Regions from separate parts of the Lysinibacillus parviboronicapiens genome, predicted to be linked through region 3. Evidence: a T-box and tRNA genes for the amino acid it is inferred to sense, from the RefSeq annotation. Region 3 holds a T-box; the other regions hold tRNA genes.
What was found. A T-box is a leader RNA that pairs with one kind of tRNA and senses whether it is charged. The one in region 3 lies ahead of ileS (isoleucine--tRNA ligase), so its partner is inferred to be a tRNA-Ile.
Positions count from the first base shown of each region.

Region 1: it encodes a tRNA-Ile, which carries the amino acid that the T-box ahead of ileS (isoleucine--tRNA ligase) is inferred to sense. The anticodon was not compared.
Region 2: it encodes a tRNA-Ile, which carries the amino acid that the T-box ahead of ileS (isoleucine--tRNA ligase) is inferred to sense. The anticodon was not compared.

Region 1 is NZ_CP073713.1:3,768,657-3,774,490, forward strand. Features, by position in the region: gene nadB (L-aspartate oxidase) at 1-254, shown strand, start outside; gene nadC (carboxylating nicotinate-nucleotide diphosphorylase) at 211-1,071, shown strand; gene nadA (quinolinate synthase NadA) at 1,058-2,161, shown strand; gene C9J31_RS18240 (hypothetical protein) at 2,205-2,354, opposite strand; tRNA gene C9J31_RS18245 (tRNA-Glu) at 2,438-2,509, opposite strand; tRNA gene C9J31_RS18250 (tRNA-Ser) at 2,512-2,602, opposite strand; tRNA gene C9J31_RS18255 (tRNA-Asn) at 2,616-2,692, opposite strand; tRNA gene C9J31_RS18260 (tRNA-Ile) at 2,697-2,773, opposite strand; tRNA gene C9J31_RS18265 (tRNA-Gly) at 2,777-2,850, opposite strand; tRNA gene C9J31_RS18270 (tRNA-Phe) at 2,856-2,931, opposite strand; tRNA gene C9J31_RS18275 (tRNA-Asp) at 3,067-3,142, opposite strand; tRNA gene C9J31_RS18280 (tRNA-Met) at 3,146-3,220, opposite strand; tRNA gene C9J31_RS18285 (tRNA-Ser) at 3,279-3,371, opposite strand; tRNA gene C9J31_RS18290 (tRNA-Ile) at 3,387-3,463, opposite strand; tRNA gene C9J31_RS18295 (tRNA-Met) at 3,471-3,544, opposite strand; tRNA gene C9J31_RS18300 (tRNA-Ala) at 3,573-3,648, opposite strand; tRNA gene C9J31_RS18305 (tRNA-Pro) at 3,656-3,732, opposite strand; tRNA gene C9J31_RS18310 (tRNA-Arg) at 3,742-3,818, opposite strand; tRNA gene C9J31_RS18315 (tRNA-Leu) at 3,837-3,925, opposite strand; tRNA gene C9J31_RS18320 (tRNA-Gly) at 3,932-4,006, opposite strand; tRNA gene C9J31_RS18325 (tRNA-Leu) at 4,054-4,138, opposite strand; tRNA gene C9J31_RS18330 (tRNA-Lys) at 4,160-4,235, opposite strand; tRNA gene C9J31_RS18335 (tRNA-Thr) at 4,243-4,318, opposite strand; tRNA gene C9J31_RS18340 (tRNA-Val) at 4,322-4,397, opposite strand; rRNA gene rrf (5S ribosomal RNA) at 4,408-4,523, opposite strand; rRNA gene C9J31_RS18350 (23S ribosomal RNA) at 4,665-5,834, opposite strand, start outside.
Region 2 is NZ_CP073713.1:3,761,335-3,767,168, reverse strand. Features, by position in the region: gene C9J31_RS18220 (cysteine desulfurase family protein) at 1-1,019, shown strand, start outside; rRNA gene rrf (5S ribosomal RNA) at 1,633-1,748, shown strand; tRNA gene C9J31_RS18210 (tRNA-Val) at 1,759-1,834, shown strand; tRNA gene C9J31_RS18205 (tRNA-Thr) at 1,838-1,913, shown strand; tRNA gene C9J31_RS18200 (tRNA-Lys) at 1,921-1,996, shown strand; tRNA gene C9J31_RS18195 (tRNA-Leu) at 2,018-2,102, shown strand; tRNA gene C9J31_RS18190 (tRNA-Gly) at 2,150-2,224, shown strand; tRNA gene C9J31_RS18185 (tRNA-Leu) at 2,231-2,319, shown strand; tRNA gene C9J31_RS18180 (tRNA-Arg) at 2,338-2,414, shown strand; tRNA gene C9J31_RS18175 (tRNA-Pro) at 2,424-2,500, shown strand; tRNA gene C9J31_RS18170 (tRNA-Ala) at 2,508-2,583, shown strand; tRNA gene C9J31_RS18165 (tRNA-Met) at 2,612-2,685, shown strand; tRNA gene C9J31_RS18160 (tRNA-Ile) at 2,693-2,769, shown strand; tRNA gene C9J31_RS18155 (tRNA-Ser) at 2,785-2,877, shown strand; tRNA gene C9J31_RS18150 (tRNA-Met) at 2,936-3,010, shown strand; tRNA gene C9J31_RS18145 (tRNA-Asp) at 3,014-3,089, shown strand; tRNA gene C9J31_RS18140 (tRNA-Phe) at 3,225-3,300, shown strand; tRNA gene C9J31_RS18135 (tRNA-Gly) at 3,306-3,379, shown strand; tRNA gene C9J31_RS18130 (tRNA-Ile) at 3,383-3,459, shown strand; tRNA gene C9J31_RS18125 (tRNA-Asn) at 3,464-3,540, shown strand; tRNA gene C9J31_RS18120 (tRNA-Ser) at 3,554-3,644, shown strand; tRNA gene C9J31_RS18115 (tRNA-Glu) at 3,647-3,718, shown strand; gene C9J31_RS18110 (S-layer homology domain-containing protein) at 4,190-5,834, shown strand, end outside.
Region 3 is NZ_CP073713.1:2,431,167-2,437,000, forward strand. Features, by position in the region: gene C9J31_RS11615 (sigma factor) at 1-302, shown strand, start outside; one part of gene C9J31_RS24270 (IS3 family transposase) at 333-975, shown strand; one part of gene C9J31_RS24270 (IS3 family transposase) at 975-1,906, shown strand; gene C9J31_RS23985 (RNA polymerase sigma factor) at 1,885-2,121, shown strand; gene C9J31_RS11630 (hypothetical protein) at 2,114-3,109, shown strand; T-box leader at 3,230-3,469, shown strand; gene ileS (isoleucine--tRNA ligase) at 3,523-5,834, shown strand, end outside.

The DNA of each region.
Region 1 (5,834 bases), 1.3 Mb from region 3:
TTCAACATGTTGAGATAAGTGGACTGGGTCAACAGGAACTTGAACTTTATATGATGCATATTGTCGCTTCATTGATGGTAAATGCTGCACTGACACGAAAAGAAACGCGAGGAGCTCATATTCGTAGTGACAAACCAAATAAAGATAGACTATGGGCTCAACGCTGGATTATTTTTGAACATGGACAGATGAAAGTGAGGAATACATTATATGAATATCATCAAACTAGAGGAAATGCTCAAGCAATTTTATAACGAAGACATTGGGGATGGCGATTTATCAAGCGAACTTATCTTTACAGCTGATCAAAAAGGGACTTTTTCCTTTTATGCGAAAGATAGTGGTATTTTCTGTGGAGCACTTATCATCGAGCACGGTTTTCTACTACTGGATTCCTCGATGGATATCATTTTGCATAAAAAAGATGGTGATGCAGTAAATACAGGTGATTTACTCGCTATTGTCAAAGGACCTCTACAAAAATTATTAATTGGTGAGCGTGTCATTTTGAATCTCATTCAGCGTATGTCTGCCATCGCTACAGCTACCAACTTAGCTGTTCGTGAAACAGCAGGGACAGGAGCAAAAATTTGCGATACCCGTAAAACGATACCTGGATTACGTATGCTCGATAAATATGCAGTACGGGTAGGTGGAGCCTTTAATCATCGCAGTGGATTATACGATGCAATTATGCTAAAGGATAACCATATTGCTTTTGCAGGGAGCATTTCAAAAGCTGTGCAAGCTGCTCGTAGCAAAGTTGGTCATACGGTAAAAATTGAAGTAGAAATTGAAACAAAAGATCAATTGAAAGAAGCCATTGCATCAGGTGCTGATATTATTATGTTTGATAATCGAACGCCAGAAGAAATACAGGCATGGCTCCCAGCCGTTCCTGCGCATATCGCTACGGAGGCATCCGGTGGGATTACGCTAGATAATCTACATGCCTATGCAGAATCTGGTATCCAATGGATCTCACTTGGCGCACTAACTCATTCGGTAAAAGCGTTTGATATTAGCGCACTTGTACAAATGAAAGGAGATCATCCACTTGTCAATAACTAGTTTATTACAACAAGCTACCCTACTCCCAGAGCATTATCGAACACTATCAAGAACTGACATGGAATCTCGCATTCTAGCTATTAAAAAGAAACTGGGTCGTCAGCTTTTTATTCCTGGCCATCATTATCAAAAAGACGAAGTGATTCAATTTGCTGATGCTACAGGAGATTCTTTACAGCTCGCGCAATTATCTGCTGCAAATAAGGAAGCCAAGCATATCGTTTTCTGTGGGGTACATTTTATGGCTGAAACAGCCGATATGTTAACCACTGAGAAACAGCATGTCTACTTGCCAGATATGCGAGCAGGCTGCTCAATGGCAGACATGGCAGACATTTATCAAACAGAACAAGCATGGTCCATCTTACAGCAACTTTTCGGTGATACGATTATACCGTTAACATATGTCAATTCGACTGCGGCAATAAAAGCATTTACAGGACATTATGGAGGCGCATGTGTAACATCCTCCAACGCAAAGGAAATGGTAAAATGGGCATTTAGTCAAAAGCAACGTATTTTATTTCTACCCGATCAGCATTTAGGTAGAAATACCGCTTATGATTTGGGCGTACCTCTTGAAAATATGGCTGTTTGGAATCCACATACCAATACCCTTGAGACAGAACAGTCGTCAGAAAACATTCAAGTAATTTTATGGAAAGGACATTGTTCCGTCCACGAAGGCTTTACCGTGCAACATACAGAAATGGTTCGTCAGGCACATCCAAATATGCGCATTATCGTGCATCCGGAATGTAGCCGTGAAGTTGTTGCGGCAGCGGATGATGCAGGCTCAACGAAATACATTATTGATACTATTAATAATGCCCCTAGCGGTTCTGCATGGGCAATCGGCACAGAAATGAATCTAGTTAATCGTATGATGTTACACCATTCAGATAAACAGATTATCTCGTTGAATAAGAATTTTTGTCCTTGTCTTACAATGAATCGAATTGATCTCCCACATCTGCTGTGGTCACTTGAAAGTATTGAACAGGGAAAGCCACATAATCGCATTCAAGTGGACCCCCATATTGCAAAAGAAGCCCGTAGTTCACTCGAAAGAATGCTAGCACGAGGATAATAAAAAAATCGTCTACTATCTTTAGTTAGACGATTTTTTATTTCTAAAAGGACAACACTGTTTGGAATCTAATAAATATATTTTGTAAGTAATTTTGGAACACTTGACTTCCACCAATAAATAATACTTGCACTTCGGCATAGAGCCCAGTTGCAGTTACTTTACCTCGACAAGCTTCTCCTACTTTTTCCAATACTATAATTCTTTGAAGCTTCTTTTATATTTTTCTTCATAAAAAAAGCACAGTAGATGTTTTACATCTACTGTGCTTTAGTATGACCCCTACGGGATTCGAACCCGTGTTACCGCCGTGAAAGGGCGGTGTCTTAACCGCTTGACCAAGGGGCCAATGGCGGAGAAGGAGGGATTTGAACCCTCGCGCCGGTTACCCGACCTACACCCTTAGCAGGGGCGCCTCTTCAGCCTCTTGAGTACTTCCCCGTAAATAAAAAAATGGCTCCGAAGGCAGGACTCGAACCTGCGACAACCTGATTAACAGTCAGGTGCTACTACCAACTGAGCTACTTCGGAATAATGGTGGGCCTAAATGGACTCGAACCATCGACCTCACGCTTATCAGGCGTGCGCTCTAACCAGCTGAGCTATAGGCCCATTTGGAGCGGGTGATGAGAATCGAACTCACGACATCAGCTTGGAAGGCTGAGGTTTTACCATTAAACTACACCCGCATGTATGGTGGGTCAGGACGGAATCGAACCGCCGACACTTAGAGCTTCAATCTAATGCTCTACCAACTGAGCTACTGACCCATACGTTCCATGCTAAGCTGCAAATATCTTTATCAGCCACTCTCGTTTATTCAGTCACGTACTGTAAGTACGCTCCTTCATGCACTCGTTTGCTTCTTCGATCTTTTTGCTTACATGAACCTCTTATTATAAAAATGGCGGTCCCGACCGGGATCGAACCGGCGATCTCCTGCGTGACAGGCAGGCATGTTAACCGCTACACCACGGGACCATTTGGTTGCGGGGGCCGGATTTGAACCAACGACCTTCGGGTTATGAGCCCGACGAGCTACCACTGCTCCACCCCGCGACAATATGAATGTTAATTATACCGAGTTTTTTAGAACACCATTTATAAAATTTAAAACTGGAGGAGGTAGAGGGATTCGAACCCCCGCGCGGTGTTACCCGCCTGTCGGTTTTCAAGACCGATCCCTTCAGCCAGACTTGGGTATACCTCCGTAACAATATATAAATGGTGGACCTTGCAGGACTCGAACCTGCGACCGGACGGTTATGAGCCGTCTGCTCTAACCAACTGAGCTAAAGGTCCTTTAAGATGGCGGCAGAGGGAGTCGAACCCACGACCTTTCGGGTATGAACCGAATGCTCTAGCCAGCTGAGCTACGCCGCCAGGATCTTTATAACTGGTTATAATTTTATGGTGGAGCCTAGCGGGATCGAACCGCTGACCTCCTGCGTGCAAGGCAGGCGCTCTCCCAGCTGAGCTAAGGCCCCAAAATAATGGTCGGAATGACAGGATTCGAACCTACGACCCCTTGGTCCCAAACCAAGTGCTCTACCAAGCTGAGCTACATTCCGAAATATATATGGCGCGCCCGGCAGGAGTCGAACCCACAACCTTCTGATCCGTAGTCAGACGCTCTATCCAATTGAGCTACGGGCGCTATTTACTAGAATAAAAATGGTGCCGAGGGCCGGAATCGAACCGGCACGGTAGTCACCTACCGCAGGATTTTAAGTCCTGTGCGTCTGCCAGTTCCGCCACCCCGGCACATGTTGGAGCGGAAGACGAGGTTCGAACTCGCGACCCCCACCTTGGCAAGGTGGTGTTCTACCACTGAACTACTTCCGCATGTGCATAAGATTTATTTATCCTGGCAATTATGAAATTCTAAAAAATGGTGCGGGTGAAGGGAGTCGAACCCCCACGCCTTGCGGCGCTAGATCCTAAGTCTAGTGCGTCTGCCAATTCCGCCACACCCGCATATTTTGTTGGCAATTTAAATGGTGAGCCATGAAGGACTCGAACCTTCGACCCTCTGATTAAAAGTCAGATGCTCTACCAACTGAGCTAATGGCTCAAAACTATGGTGCCGGCTATAGGAATCGAACCCACGACCTACTGATTACAAGTCAGTTGCTCTACCTGCTGAGCTAAACCGGCATATGGTGGAGGATGACGGGCTCGAACCGCCGACCCTCTGCTTGTAAGGCAGATGCTCTCCCAGCTGAGCTAATCCTCCTGGGTATTATGCCTAGCGATGTCCTACTCTCACAGGGGGAAGCCCCCAACTACCATCGGCGCTAAAGAGCTTAACTTCCGTGTTCGGTATGGGAACGGGTGTGACCTCTTTGCCATCATCACTAGACTATTGTCGGCTTCCAATATACGCCGTATTTCTTTGTCAGCTTCCATCGCTTTCTCGAACTACTTGTATCTTGAAACCCTATGTAGAAAGATGTTGTTCTTTCAAAACTGGATAAACGGTACATTGAATGTTTCAAACATTTTGGTTAAGTCCTCGATCGATTAGTATTCGTCAGCTCCATGTGTCACCACACTTCCACCTCGAACCTATCTACCTCATCGTCTTTGAGGGATCTTACTTACTTGCGTAATGGGAAATCTCATCTTGAGGGGGGCTTCATGCTTAGATGCTTTCAGCACTTATCCCGTCCACACATAGCTACCCAGCGATGCCTTTGGCAAGACAACTGGTACACCAGCGGTGTGTCCATCCCGGTCCTCTCGTACTAAGGACAGCTCCTCTCAAATTTCCTACGCCCACGACGGATAGGGACCGAACTGTCTCACGACGTTCTGAACCCAGCTCGCGTACCGCTTTAATGGGCGAACAGCCCAACCCTTGGGACCGACTACAGCCCCAGGATGCGATGAGCCGACATCGAGGTGCCAAACCTCCCCGTCGATGTGGACTCTTGGGGGAGATAAGCCTGTTATCCCCGGGGTAGCTTTTATCCGTTGAGCGATGGCCCTTCCATGCGGAACCACCGGATCACTAAGCCCGTCTTTCGACCCTGCTCGACTTGTAGGTCTCGCAGTCAAGCTCCCTTGTGCCTTTACACTCTACGAATGATTTCCAACCATTCTGAGGGAACCTTTGGGCGCCTCCGTTACCTTTTAGGAGGCGACCGCCCCAGTCAAACTGTCCGCCTGACACTGTCTCCTGCCCCGCTAAGGGGCATGGGTTAGAATTTCAATACAACCAGGGTAGTATCCCACCGACGCCTCCTTCGAAGCTGGCGCTCCGAGATCTCTGGCTCCTACCTATCCTGTACAAGTTGTACCAAAATTCAATATCAGGCTACAGTAAAGCTCCACGGGGTCTTTCCGTCCTGTCGCGGGTAACCTGCATCTTCACAGGTACTATAATTTCACCGAGTCTCTCGTTGAGACAGTGCCCAGATCGTTACGCCTTTCGTGCGGGTCGGAACTTACCCGACAAGGAATTTCGCTACCTTAGGACCGTTATAGTTACGGCCGCCGTTTACTGGGGCTTCAATTCGCAGCTTCGCTTGCGCTAACCACTCCTCTTAACCTTCCAGCACCGGGCAGGCGTCAGCCCCTATACGTCACCTTACGGTTTTGCAGAGACCTGTGTTTTTGCTAAACAGTCGCCTGGGCCTATTCACTGCGGCTCTCATGCGCTTGCACGCTC
Region 2 (5,834 bases), 1.3 Mb from region 3:
GTGAAGTAGCGGAACGTTATTATGGAAACAGTGCGAGTTTACATGACTTAGGAGGACAAGCACATTATTTTGTTGAAAAGGCAAGAGCAATAGTAGCCACTGCCCTAAACGTTAAAAGTGATGGCATAATTTTTACAGGGAGTGGAACTGAGGGGAATTTGCTGGCGATTGTATCACTTGCTTTGGCTTCAAAGAAAGGAAAACATATTATTTCTTCACAAGCAGAACATACTTCAGTTCATGCGGCATTAAATACACTTGAGAAAATGGGATTTGTTGTGACAAAATTACCCTTACAACGAAGTGGTAGTATTCATGTAGAGCAATTACGCGAAGTGTTAAGAGATGATACAGCGCTTATAACTATCCAACATGTTAATTCAGAATTAGGGGCAATTCAACCTATAGATGAAATTGCAGCTTTGGCTAAGGAATCTGATATATATTTTCATGTAGATTGCGTACAATCATTTTGTAAAGTTACTTTTGCACAACAGGTGGATGCTATGACAGTTTCAGCACATAAAATTGCTGGACCAAAAGGCTGTGGGGCTGTTTATATTAATCCCAAAATTTGTGTACCTGCATTAACACCAGGTGTGACTCATGAGCGCGGCTTAAGAGGGGGAACACTGGATACGCCAGCTATCGTAGCATTTGCAACTGCAATAGAAGATTTTCATTACAAGCTACAAGATTATGAGGCATTACGTCTTTATTTACAAGAAAATTTACCAACTACATGTCGTATGATCGAATGTGGGGAGCAACTACCAAATATATGTGGTATTGTGATGGATAAAGTAGAAGGACAATATGTTTTATTAAGATTAAATGAAGCGGGTATATGCATATCTACAGGTAGTGCATGTGATATTCATAGCGAGTCTGGCACGAAAGCAATTTTATCGATGGGCTATACTATGGAAGAAGCTCGCCAATTTTTCAGAATATCCTTTGGTCCAAAAACTACATTTAAAGAAATTGACCAATTATTAGCAGCCCTTACTAATATTTAGAATAATAATGCTAAATAACGTATAGGATAAAAAATTAAAATGTATGAGCAATGTAGTACCTACAAAAAATATTAAAATACTCAGGCATTCTAACAAGACGTATCGTTAAGGCCTGAGTTCTACTGTATTTAACTTCTTTCAGCAGAAGTCTCCCACCTCTATAGGTGGTGAGATGAATGCGGATTTAAGTTGCTTTTCAGGGTGTACAAACATCCGCTAAAATAAGTTAAAGCCTCCGGCGGATGTCACGGAAATCGAAAAGGAGTTCTTTGTGCAAGCACAAAGCCGATTCCGGACGTAATAATGTCGAGGCATTATTGATTACTAATAGAGTAAATATTTAACATAGCAACTACAAAACATTTTTTTGATGTAAATAAAAATGTTTTCTTTTGAAAAAACAATTGTTATAATGATTAGCAGAGTGATAAATTCTCTTACATGACAAAAATATCTTTAAAAAGTAATAATTTCTTTTTTTTATAAAAAAGTGTTGCACAATGTAAGAAAACGTTATACAATAATTCTTGTCTTGAAGGACAGGTAAACAACTTCAAAACACAAAGAACTTTAAGATATAAGTAATACATAGTATGTTAAAGATGAAGTAGAGTCTAGTGATGATGGCAAAGAGGTCACACCCGTTCCCATACCGAACACGGAAGTTAAGCTCTTTAGCGCCGATGGTAGTTGGGGGCTTCCCCCTGTGAGAGTAGGACATCGCTAGGCATAATACCCAGGAGGATTAGCTCAGCTGGGAGAGCATCTGCCTTACAAGCAGAGGGTCGGCGGTTCGAGCCCGTCATCCTCCACCATATGCCGGTTTAGCTCAGCAGGTAGAGCAACTGACTTGTAATCAGTAGGTCGTGGGTTCGATTCCTATAGCCGGCACCATAGTTTTGAGCCATTAGCTCAGTTGGTAGAGCATCTGACTTTTAATCAGAGGGTCGAAGGTTCGAGTCCTTCATGGCTCACCATTTAAATTGCCAACAAAATATGCGGGTGTGGCGGAATTGGCAGACGCACTAGACTTAGGATCTAGCGCCGCAAGGCGTGGGGGTTCGACTCCCTTCACCCGCACCATTTTTTAGAATTTCATAATTGCCAGGATAAATAAATCTTATGCACATGCGGAAGTAGTTCAGTGGTAGAACACCACCTTGCCAAGGTGGGGGTCGCGAGTTCGAACCTCGTCTTCCGCTCCAACATGTGCCGGGGTGGCGGAACTGGCAGACGCACAGGACTTAAAATCCTGCGGTAGGTGACTACCGTGCCGGTTCGATTCCGGCCCTCGGCACCATTTTTATTCTAGTAAATAGCGCCCGTAGCTCAATTGGATAGAGCGTCTGACTACGGATCAGAAGGTTGTGGGTTCGACTCCTGCCGGGCGCGCCATATATATTTCGGAATGTAGCTCAGCTTGGTAGAGCACTTGGTTTGGGACCAAGGGGTCGTAGGTTCGAATCCTGTCATTCCGACCATTATTTTGGGGCCTTAGCTCAGCTGGGAGAGCGCCTGCCTTGCACGCAGGAGGTCAGCGGTTCGATCCCGCTAGGCTCCACCATAAAATTATAACCAGTTATAAAGATCCTGGCGGCGTAGCTCAGCTGGCTAGAGCATTCGGTTCATACCCGAAAGGTCGTGGGTTCGACTCCCTCTGCCGCCATCTTAAAGGACCTTTAGCTCAGTTGGTTAGAGCAGACGGCTCATAACCGTCCGGTCGCAGGTTCGAGTCCTGCAAGGTCCACCATTTATATATTGTTACGGAGGTATACCCAAGTCTGGCTGAAGGGATCGGTCTTGAAAACCGACAGGCGGGTAACACCGCGCGGGGGTTCGAATCCCTCTACCTCCTCCAGTTTTAAATTTTATAAATGGTGTTCTAAAAAACTCGGTATAATTAACATTCATATTGTCGCGGGGTGGAGCAGTGGTAGCTCGTCGGGCTCATAACCCGAAGGTCGTTGGTTCAAATCCGGCCCCCGCAACCAAATGGTCCCGTGGTGTAGCGGTTAACATGCCTGCCTGTCACGCAGGAGATCGCCGGTTCGATCCCGGTCGGGACCGCCATTTTTATAATAAGAGGTTCATGTAAGCAAAAAGATCGAAGAAGCAAACGAGTGCATGAAGGAGCGTACTTACAGTACGTGACTGAATAAACGAGAGTGGCTGATAAAGATATTTGCAGCTTAGCATGGAACGTATGGGTCAGTAGCTCAGTTGGTAGAGCATTAGATTGAAGCTCTAAGTGTCGGCGGTTCGATTCCGTCCTGACCCACCATACATGCGGGTGTAGTTTAATGGTAAAACCTCAGCCTTCCAAGCTGATGTCGTGAGTTCGATTCTCATCACCCGCTCCAAATGGGCCTATAGCTCAGCTGGTTAGAGCGCACGCCTGATAAGCGTGAGGTCGATGGTTCGAGTCCATTTAGGCCCACCATTATTCCGAAGTAGCTCAGTTGGTAGTAGCACCTGACTGTTAATCAGGTTGTCGCAGGTTCGAGTCCTGCCTTCGGAGCCATTTTTTTATTTACGGGGAAGTACTCAAGAGGCTGAAGAGGCGCCCCTGCTAAGGGTGTAGGTCGGGTAACCGGCGCGAGGGTTCAAATCCCTCCTTCTCCGCCATTGGCCCCTTGGTCAAGCGGTTAAGACACCGCCCTTTCACGGCGGTAACACGGGTTCGAATCCCGTAGGGGTCATACCAAAAAGCAGTAGATGTAAAATACATCTACTGCTTTTTTTTTATGATGCTTTTTAAATCTAATACAATAGTTGCTCTATAAACGCCTCGTTTGTTGTTCCCAATCCAAGTCATTGTCATATTGAGTGGTAAATTCGGTAAAGCGTTTCAATTTTTCTCCTTAACTTTTCCACCGACTATTATCTATTAGCAAGAGTCGTTATGAGATTTGTTTATTGTGAATGTTAGGTGTAGTTGTACTAAATATTATCGTTAATAAGAAAGCTTTTAACAATTGTTTAATCAAAAGTTGATTCTTATGATCATCTTCTTTGTCAATCCATCTCAAAATATTTCTATTTGCTAATTGTTTACTATATAATTAGACAAATATTCCATGGTAAAACTCGATAATATTGGTATATCCTTTGGAATAAATCCATCTTTCTTTTATAATAGAGATGAATAGAATTAATAGGAGGTTATTAATGTGAAAAAAAAGCAAAGTAAATGGATTGTGAGTACAGCATCTGCTGCCTTAATTGCGACAGCTGTTGTTCCTACTGCAAGTGCAGCCTCCTTTACAGATATTGCAAAGAGTGACCATAAAGAGGGAATTTTAGCACTAGCAGATGCAAAAATTGTAGGTGGATATACTGACGGTACATTTAGACCCAACGCTACTCTTACACGTGGTAATGTCACTAAATTTTTAGGGAAATGGCTTGTATCAGAACACTATCAAGTGCCAGCAGATTACAATAAAAAAGTACGTTTTACAGACTTGCAGCCTGCATCTACAAAAGATAAAGAGTTACTACAATATGCAGCACTTATATACGATACTGGTATTTCCAAAGGTACTAATAACAAGTTATCGCCTTCCGAAAATATTACACGTGAACAAATGGCTTCTTATTTAGTAAGTGCTATTGAAACAGTTTATGATATCGATTTAATTGCGAAGTATAAAGAAGAAAACTATAAATCTTCTATTACAGATTTAAAAAATACCTCAATAGAAAATCGTGAGGCAGTTATTGCACTAGAGTATGCAAAGATTACAAACGTCAAGGCATTTAATCCAGCGAACACATTAACACGTGGCCAATTTGCGTCTTTTTTACATCGTACTATGACAAATATCGATGATATGATAAAAGAACATGCTTTACTCATCCAAACGGTTAAAGTTGTAGATGCCAATACACTACAAGTTACATTAACAGATGGGACAAGCCATAAGGTAACATTAGCAACGCCACTTACTGAAAATGTGGAGACAAAGGTAGATTTTAAAATTAACGATAAATCTTATTCAGCTGTTGTTACATATGAAGTCAATGAGCTAAAGGTGCAATCGATTGAGGGCATCAACGCCTCTCAAATCAAAGTTGTTTTCAACCTAGCAATTGACCCGCTCTCTGTAGTAAAAGCAGATGGAAAATTACAGGATAATATTGTGGCTTTCTCTAATGTGGATACTTTAAGAGCACTATCAATTGTGAAAACAGAAATTAGTACTGATAGAAAATCAGTCATCTTTACAGTAAATGAGCCATTAAAAGGTACACATCGTTATGTGTTAAATAACATCAAGTCTGAAAAAGGCTTACTGCTTACAAAAGCTGATGCAAATTTTGTCGTTGCTGGGGATACACAACCACCTACTATTCTGGGAACAACGCAAGGAAACAACTCGTCAATCGTAAAAGTCCAGTTTTCCGAGCCGATGGCAGCATTCCAAAATGAACGCATTCAATTTACATTACCAAATGGAACAAGAGTAATGAATGTAACGGGCAGTATTGAACAAAACTCAACTGAAGCAACCTTTGATTTATCAGCTGCAACAGTGAATGGTAGTTATTTAACACCAGGTACAGCTATGCAGATTACATTCGTAGCGGCTACAGATTTGTCAGGAAATATAATTTCTCCAAACCCTGCCACTGTAACAGTGAAAAAAGGAGATAAGGATGGTATTCCACCAACATTATCTTCTGTCATACAAACTGGTCCAAATACATTCCAGTTACTATTCTCAGAAGAGATTCAACCACTTTATGGATATGATCTTTTAATTAAAAGCGGACAGACTTCTTTATCCGTGAACAAAATAGAGAAAGATCCTA
Region 3 (5,834 bases):
AAGGAACAGAAGATATCGTTCAAGATGTATTTATAAAATTCTACGACAATCAGCAAAACTATGAGGAACGAGGAGAGTTAAAGGCCTATTTATCAAAGCTTGTGATTAACAAAAGTAAGGATTACTTACGTAGTTGGACTTACCGTAAAATACAAGTTCAACAAAAGATTTTTGCCAAACAAGCTGTTATAAGAAGGGATATGCTTGTCCAACAGGATGAACAAACTATTATCGAAAACGCCATCTTAGCACTTCCATTAAAACTGGTATGCTCCCCATTAAGTAGACAGATTAAAAAATAAAATCTGTTTATCAAATGGGGAGATTTTTTTATGAGAACGTGTAGTTTTTCAAAAGAAGAAAAATTAGAGATTTTAAAATTTTATCATACTGGCCAATTTACTCTTAATGAAGTTGCCGAATTATATAAAGTGCATCGTGATACGATTAAAGATTGGCAAAATGATTATCGTTATTTTGGAGAAGAGGGTCTTGAACGATTAAACCAGCAGAATCGTTATGCTAAGGAATTAAAATTAGCGGCTGTCCGAGACTATCTTTCAGGCGAATTTTCATTAAGAGAGGTTGTAAGAAAGTATAGACTTTCTAGTAGATCGGTTTTAAGGAATTGGATAAAAAAGTATACTAGTCATAGTGAATTAAAAGATTCGGGTAAAGGAATGAGCCAAACTATGACTAAAGGTAGAAAAACAACAGTACAAGAGCGCATTGAAATAGCACAAGTTTGTATTGCCAACGATAAGAATTATCAAGTAACAGCTGAACAATATGCGGTTTCTTACCAACAAGTATATCAATGGGTAAAAAAATTCGAAAAATACGGGGAATTAGGCTTGCATGATCGCCGTGGGCGTACAAAGTTAGAAGAAGAGTTAAGCACTGAAGACAAGTTTCGTTTAGAAATCCAGCGTATGGAACGTGAAAATGAACGATTACGTGCAGAAAATCTCTTCTTAAAAAAGTTAGAGGAAATCGAAAGGAGGCGTCGTTAAGTAAAAGCCGTATACATAGCCGTTATATTGCCATTCAAGAATTAGCAGCGAAGGAAGCACTGCCAATCATTTTATTATGTGAAATTGCCGATGTTACACGTGCTGCTTATTATAAGTGGTTGAACCGTCAGTCATCAGCACGAGAAATCGAGAATGAACAGCTTCTAGAATCAATTCAGTACCTTTATACACAAGTAGATGGGATTTATGGATATCGTCGCATCACACTTACAATCAATCGTCATCGTGAAAAAGTAGATTTACCGAAGGTAAATAAAAAACGTATTTATCGTTTGATGAAAATGTGTCGATTAAAATCGGTGATTCGTCGAAAACGAAAAAAATATCGTAAATCGAATCCAGATTATGTAGCAGAAAACATACTCAGTCGCAAGTTCAAAGCAGATAAACCGAATCAAAAATGGTGTACAGATGTCACGGAATTTAAATATGAGAATGGTAAAAAGGCTTATTTAAGCGCCATTATTGATTTATACGATAATTCGATTGTGAGTTATGTATTAGGGCACTCGAATAACAATAAACTTGTTTTTCAAACGATGACACTAGCCATACAAAAATTAAAAGAGGATGAGCATCCACTTATTCATAGCGATCGTGGTTATCAATATACTTCAAAACTTTTCAAACGTATGATAGATGATGCCGAGATGGTACATAGTATGTCTAGAGTGGGACGTTGTATCGATAACGGACCAATCGAGGCTTTTTGGGGTACGCTCAAATGCGAAAAATACTATTTAAATAAATATGATACATATGAAGCGCTAAAAAAAGCAATTTTAGGATACATTTCGTTTTATAATTCAGAGCGCTATCAAGAAAAATTAAACAGCTTGAGCCCCTTGGAATTCAGGTCTCAAGCCGCGTAAAGCATTTTTATTATTTCCACTGTCTACTTGACAGGGAGCAGTTCAAACAACGTGAGGTTCTGATTTATTTTTATTTTGAGGAGATGCCTGTCGTTGAAATAGCTCAGCTTTTAAATATTCCTGAGAGTACAGTGAAAACACGGTTACGTCGTGGACGAGAACTACTAAAGCCAAAGCTAGAACATATTGAGTGGGAGGTGCTTTTGCATGAGTAAATATGGGGTAGAGGTTTTAAAAGATTTAAAAGATAGTAAAAATCGGGTGATGATGAATGTAATAAACCACATTGAACAACGTAAAAAGCCCAAACCTTCTAGACGTCGGCAGTACAGTATTCTCACTATGATTTTAACAGTATGTATTGGGGTGTTTGTTTATAATCAACACAGTGAAAAGAATTTACTTTCATCAAATGATGTCCAAATATTAGATGAAGAGCTATTATCTATGAGTCTAAAATTAGGAGTAGACTCTACTAAAGAACCTCTAAATCCTGCGTTTCAAGAAAGGATAGAAGAATCTCTAAATAGTGCGTTTCAAGCGAGGATAGAAATAGATGCTTATTATGCTTATGCTTTAAGCAAAGGTATTGTTCTAAGGCAAGCGGCCATAGATGAACAAGAAAGATTAACTAGAGAACACTTTGAAAGTATTTCAAAGGATGCTAAATTTATTGAAGACCTTTCAAGAATAAATATAACTCCTGAAAAGTTCTACGAAGAATACATGAAACCAGACAATATAAAATTAGTTGCATATAACGAATTGCTCAAAGATTATTTCAAAAAATATGAGGAATCATTTCAACTTCATGCTCGTTTCGCAGTGAAGAAAGACGCCATAGATTATTTTACTTCTCAGTATAAGGAGGAAATTTCAAATCTAGAGAAAAAATATCAATTGTCAAGTAATCCTAGTGATGCGAGGTCATTCAATAAACAGTATAAATTCGGCCAAATCGTTGCAGTGGAGGGAGATCGTTTCTTAGTTGTTTCAGGAGCATTAGAAGAAAAGATAAGTCACTTACCCTATACAGAAATTATTGAAAAAAAACAAAATGGTGTATGGTTTCCACTTCATGGTGTAAAAGATAAAATTGCTGTCGGCAAGCAGGTGAATATCACATATACTATGAAAGATGACACAATTTCACAAGGCTATGACTTTGCTGCAAATTTAGATGAAATTGAAATTATTGAGTAATTGATGCACGCTTGGATCGAAAAGGTTATTATACAAATTGTAAATACCTTACAAAATTATTATTTTGAAATTGTTGACAATTACATGCTAGTTTGTTACGATGAACCACAATAAAAGCATACAAATTCGTTGATGAGAAAGAGTAGTGTTTCATTTTGTTCTACAGAGAGCCGACAGATTGGTGGAAGTCGGTGTGCAAATGTTTCATGAAAATCCTCTCTGAGAAGATTAGCTGAACTTTAGTAGGCTAATTCGGGTGTCTACCGTTAAAAAGAACACGTATGATTGTACGTTGCTGAGTGCTATTGAGCGTTTTTCAATAGAATTAGGGTGGTATTCGCGGTTAACCCCGTCCCTTACTTGGGACGGGGTTTTTTGTATGCCTTTTATACAATAGTATAGGAGGGAATTACATGCAAGTCGAAGAAAAGAAAGAAACAACTGTAGAGAGAGAAGCAAGAATTCGTAAAATGTGGGAACAAGAAAGAACGTTTCAAGCGTCTGTAGATAATCGTTCAGACAGTAAACCCTTTGTGTTTTATGAAGGACCACCAACAGCAAATGGCTTACCACACGTAGGTCACGCATTTGGAAGAACCATAAAAGATGTCGTGGCTCGTTATAAAACGATGCAAGGCTATCTTGTTGAACGAAAAGCCGGATGGGATACACACGGTTTACCGGTAGAATTAGGTGTCGAAAAAAAGCTTGGGATTTCCGGTAAGCAAGAAATTGAGAACTATGGCATTGAACGATTTATTCAAGAATGTAAAGGGAGCGTCTTTACTTACGAAAAGAAATGGCGATCCTTTACAGAACAACTAGGGTATTGGATTAATATGGAGGATCCGTACTTAACGTTAAGTAACGATTATATTGAATCGGTCTGGCATATTTTGAGTCATGTGCACCAAAACAAGCTTTTATATAAAGGGCATCGTGTTTCCCCGTATTGTCCGAGTTGCCAAACATCGTTAAGTTCCCATGAAGTCGCCCAAGGCTATAAGGATGTTAAAGATTTATCTGTCACAGCGATGTTTAAGCGAAAAGATCGCGATGAGTATTTTCTTGGATGGACTACGACACCTTGGACACTACCAGCAAATGTCGCATTGGCATTAAACCCTCATTTAAAATATGTGCGTGTAAAGAAACACGATAAAATTTATATACTCGCTAAATCGCTTGTTGAAAAAGTATTGCCTGAACCATTTGAGGTGTTAAGTGAGCATGATGGTCATGAATTTGAAGAAACTTCGTATATCTCACCCTTTTCCTATGTAGCAGTCGCAAAGGGGCATGTTGTTGTATTAGCAGATTACGTAACAGAGCAAAGTGGTACGGGGATTGTGCATATTGCACCTGCATACGGAGAAGAGGATTATAAAACTGTTCAACACAATGATTTGTCATTTGTCAACGTTGTAGATTTAAAAGGGTGTTATACACAAGAAGTACCAGAACTTTCAGGGAAATTTGTGAAAGACTGTGATGTCGCTATTATTAAAATGCTGGCAGAAAAAGGGTTATTGTTTGACAAAGAAAAATATGAGCATAGCTACCCACATTGTTGGCGTTGTGATTCACCATTGCTTTACTATGCAACTGATAGCTGGTTTATCAATATGTCGACATTGAAAAATCAATTGCTAGCAAATAATGAGCAAGTAACCTGGTATCCAGAGCACATTAAACACGGTCGATTTGGCAATTTCCTAGAAAACTTAGTGGATTGGAATATTAGCCGCAATCGCTATTGGGGTACTCCGCTAAATGTATGGATTTGTCAGGATTGTGGTCATGAAGAAGCACCCAATAGTATAGCTGCGTTAAGTGTCTTAGCAAAGGGAACTCTTGATGACAAAATGGAATTGCATAAACCATATATTGATGACGTTGTCTGTACTTGCCCAAAATGCAAAGGTGATATGGAACGTACACCAGAGGTTATCGATGTCTGGTTTGATAGTGGTTCGATGCCATTTGCACAACATCATTACCCATTTAGTAATCAGCAAACACATAAAAATCAATTCCCAGCAGATGTGGTCATCGAAGGCATCGACCAAACACGAGGATTTTTCTATAGTTTATTAGCTGTCTCAACATTATTTACAGGAAAGGCACCTTATAAAAATGTACTGTCATTAGGGCATGTATTAGATGAGCATGGACAGAAAATGTCGAAAAGTAAAGGTAATGCTTTAGAACCAGTTGAACTCATCGAACAATACGGAGCAGATGCTTTAAGATGGTCATTTTTAGTTGATAGCTCTGCGTGGAATCCTAAGCGCTTTTCAAAGAAAATAGTCATGGACGCAAAATCAAAACTTGTGGATACACTCGATAATACATTTAAATTCTATCAGCTGTATGCCGAAATCGATGGTTTCCAATACGACTCAGCAAATACAGGTACACGCACAAAACTGGATGATTGGATATTGTCTCGCTTACATCACACAATTCAGCTTGTCACAACAAACATGGACGACTACCAATTTACGCAAGCGACACGTGAAATTGGCAAACTTGTCGAAGAACTAAGCAATTGGTATATCCGTCGTTCACGTGCACGATTTTGGGCAAACGGATTATCAGATGATAAACGAGGAGCGTATAGTACGCTGTACGAATTGCTAACGACTATTAGTCAACTATTAGCGCCATTTACACCCTTTATTGCAGAGGATTTATATAAGCGATTATGTGGTAAAAGTGTACA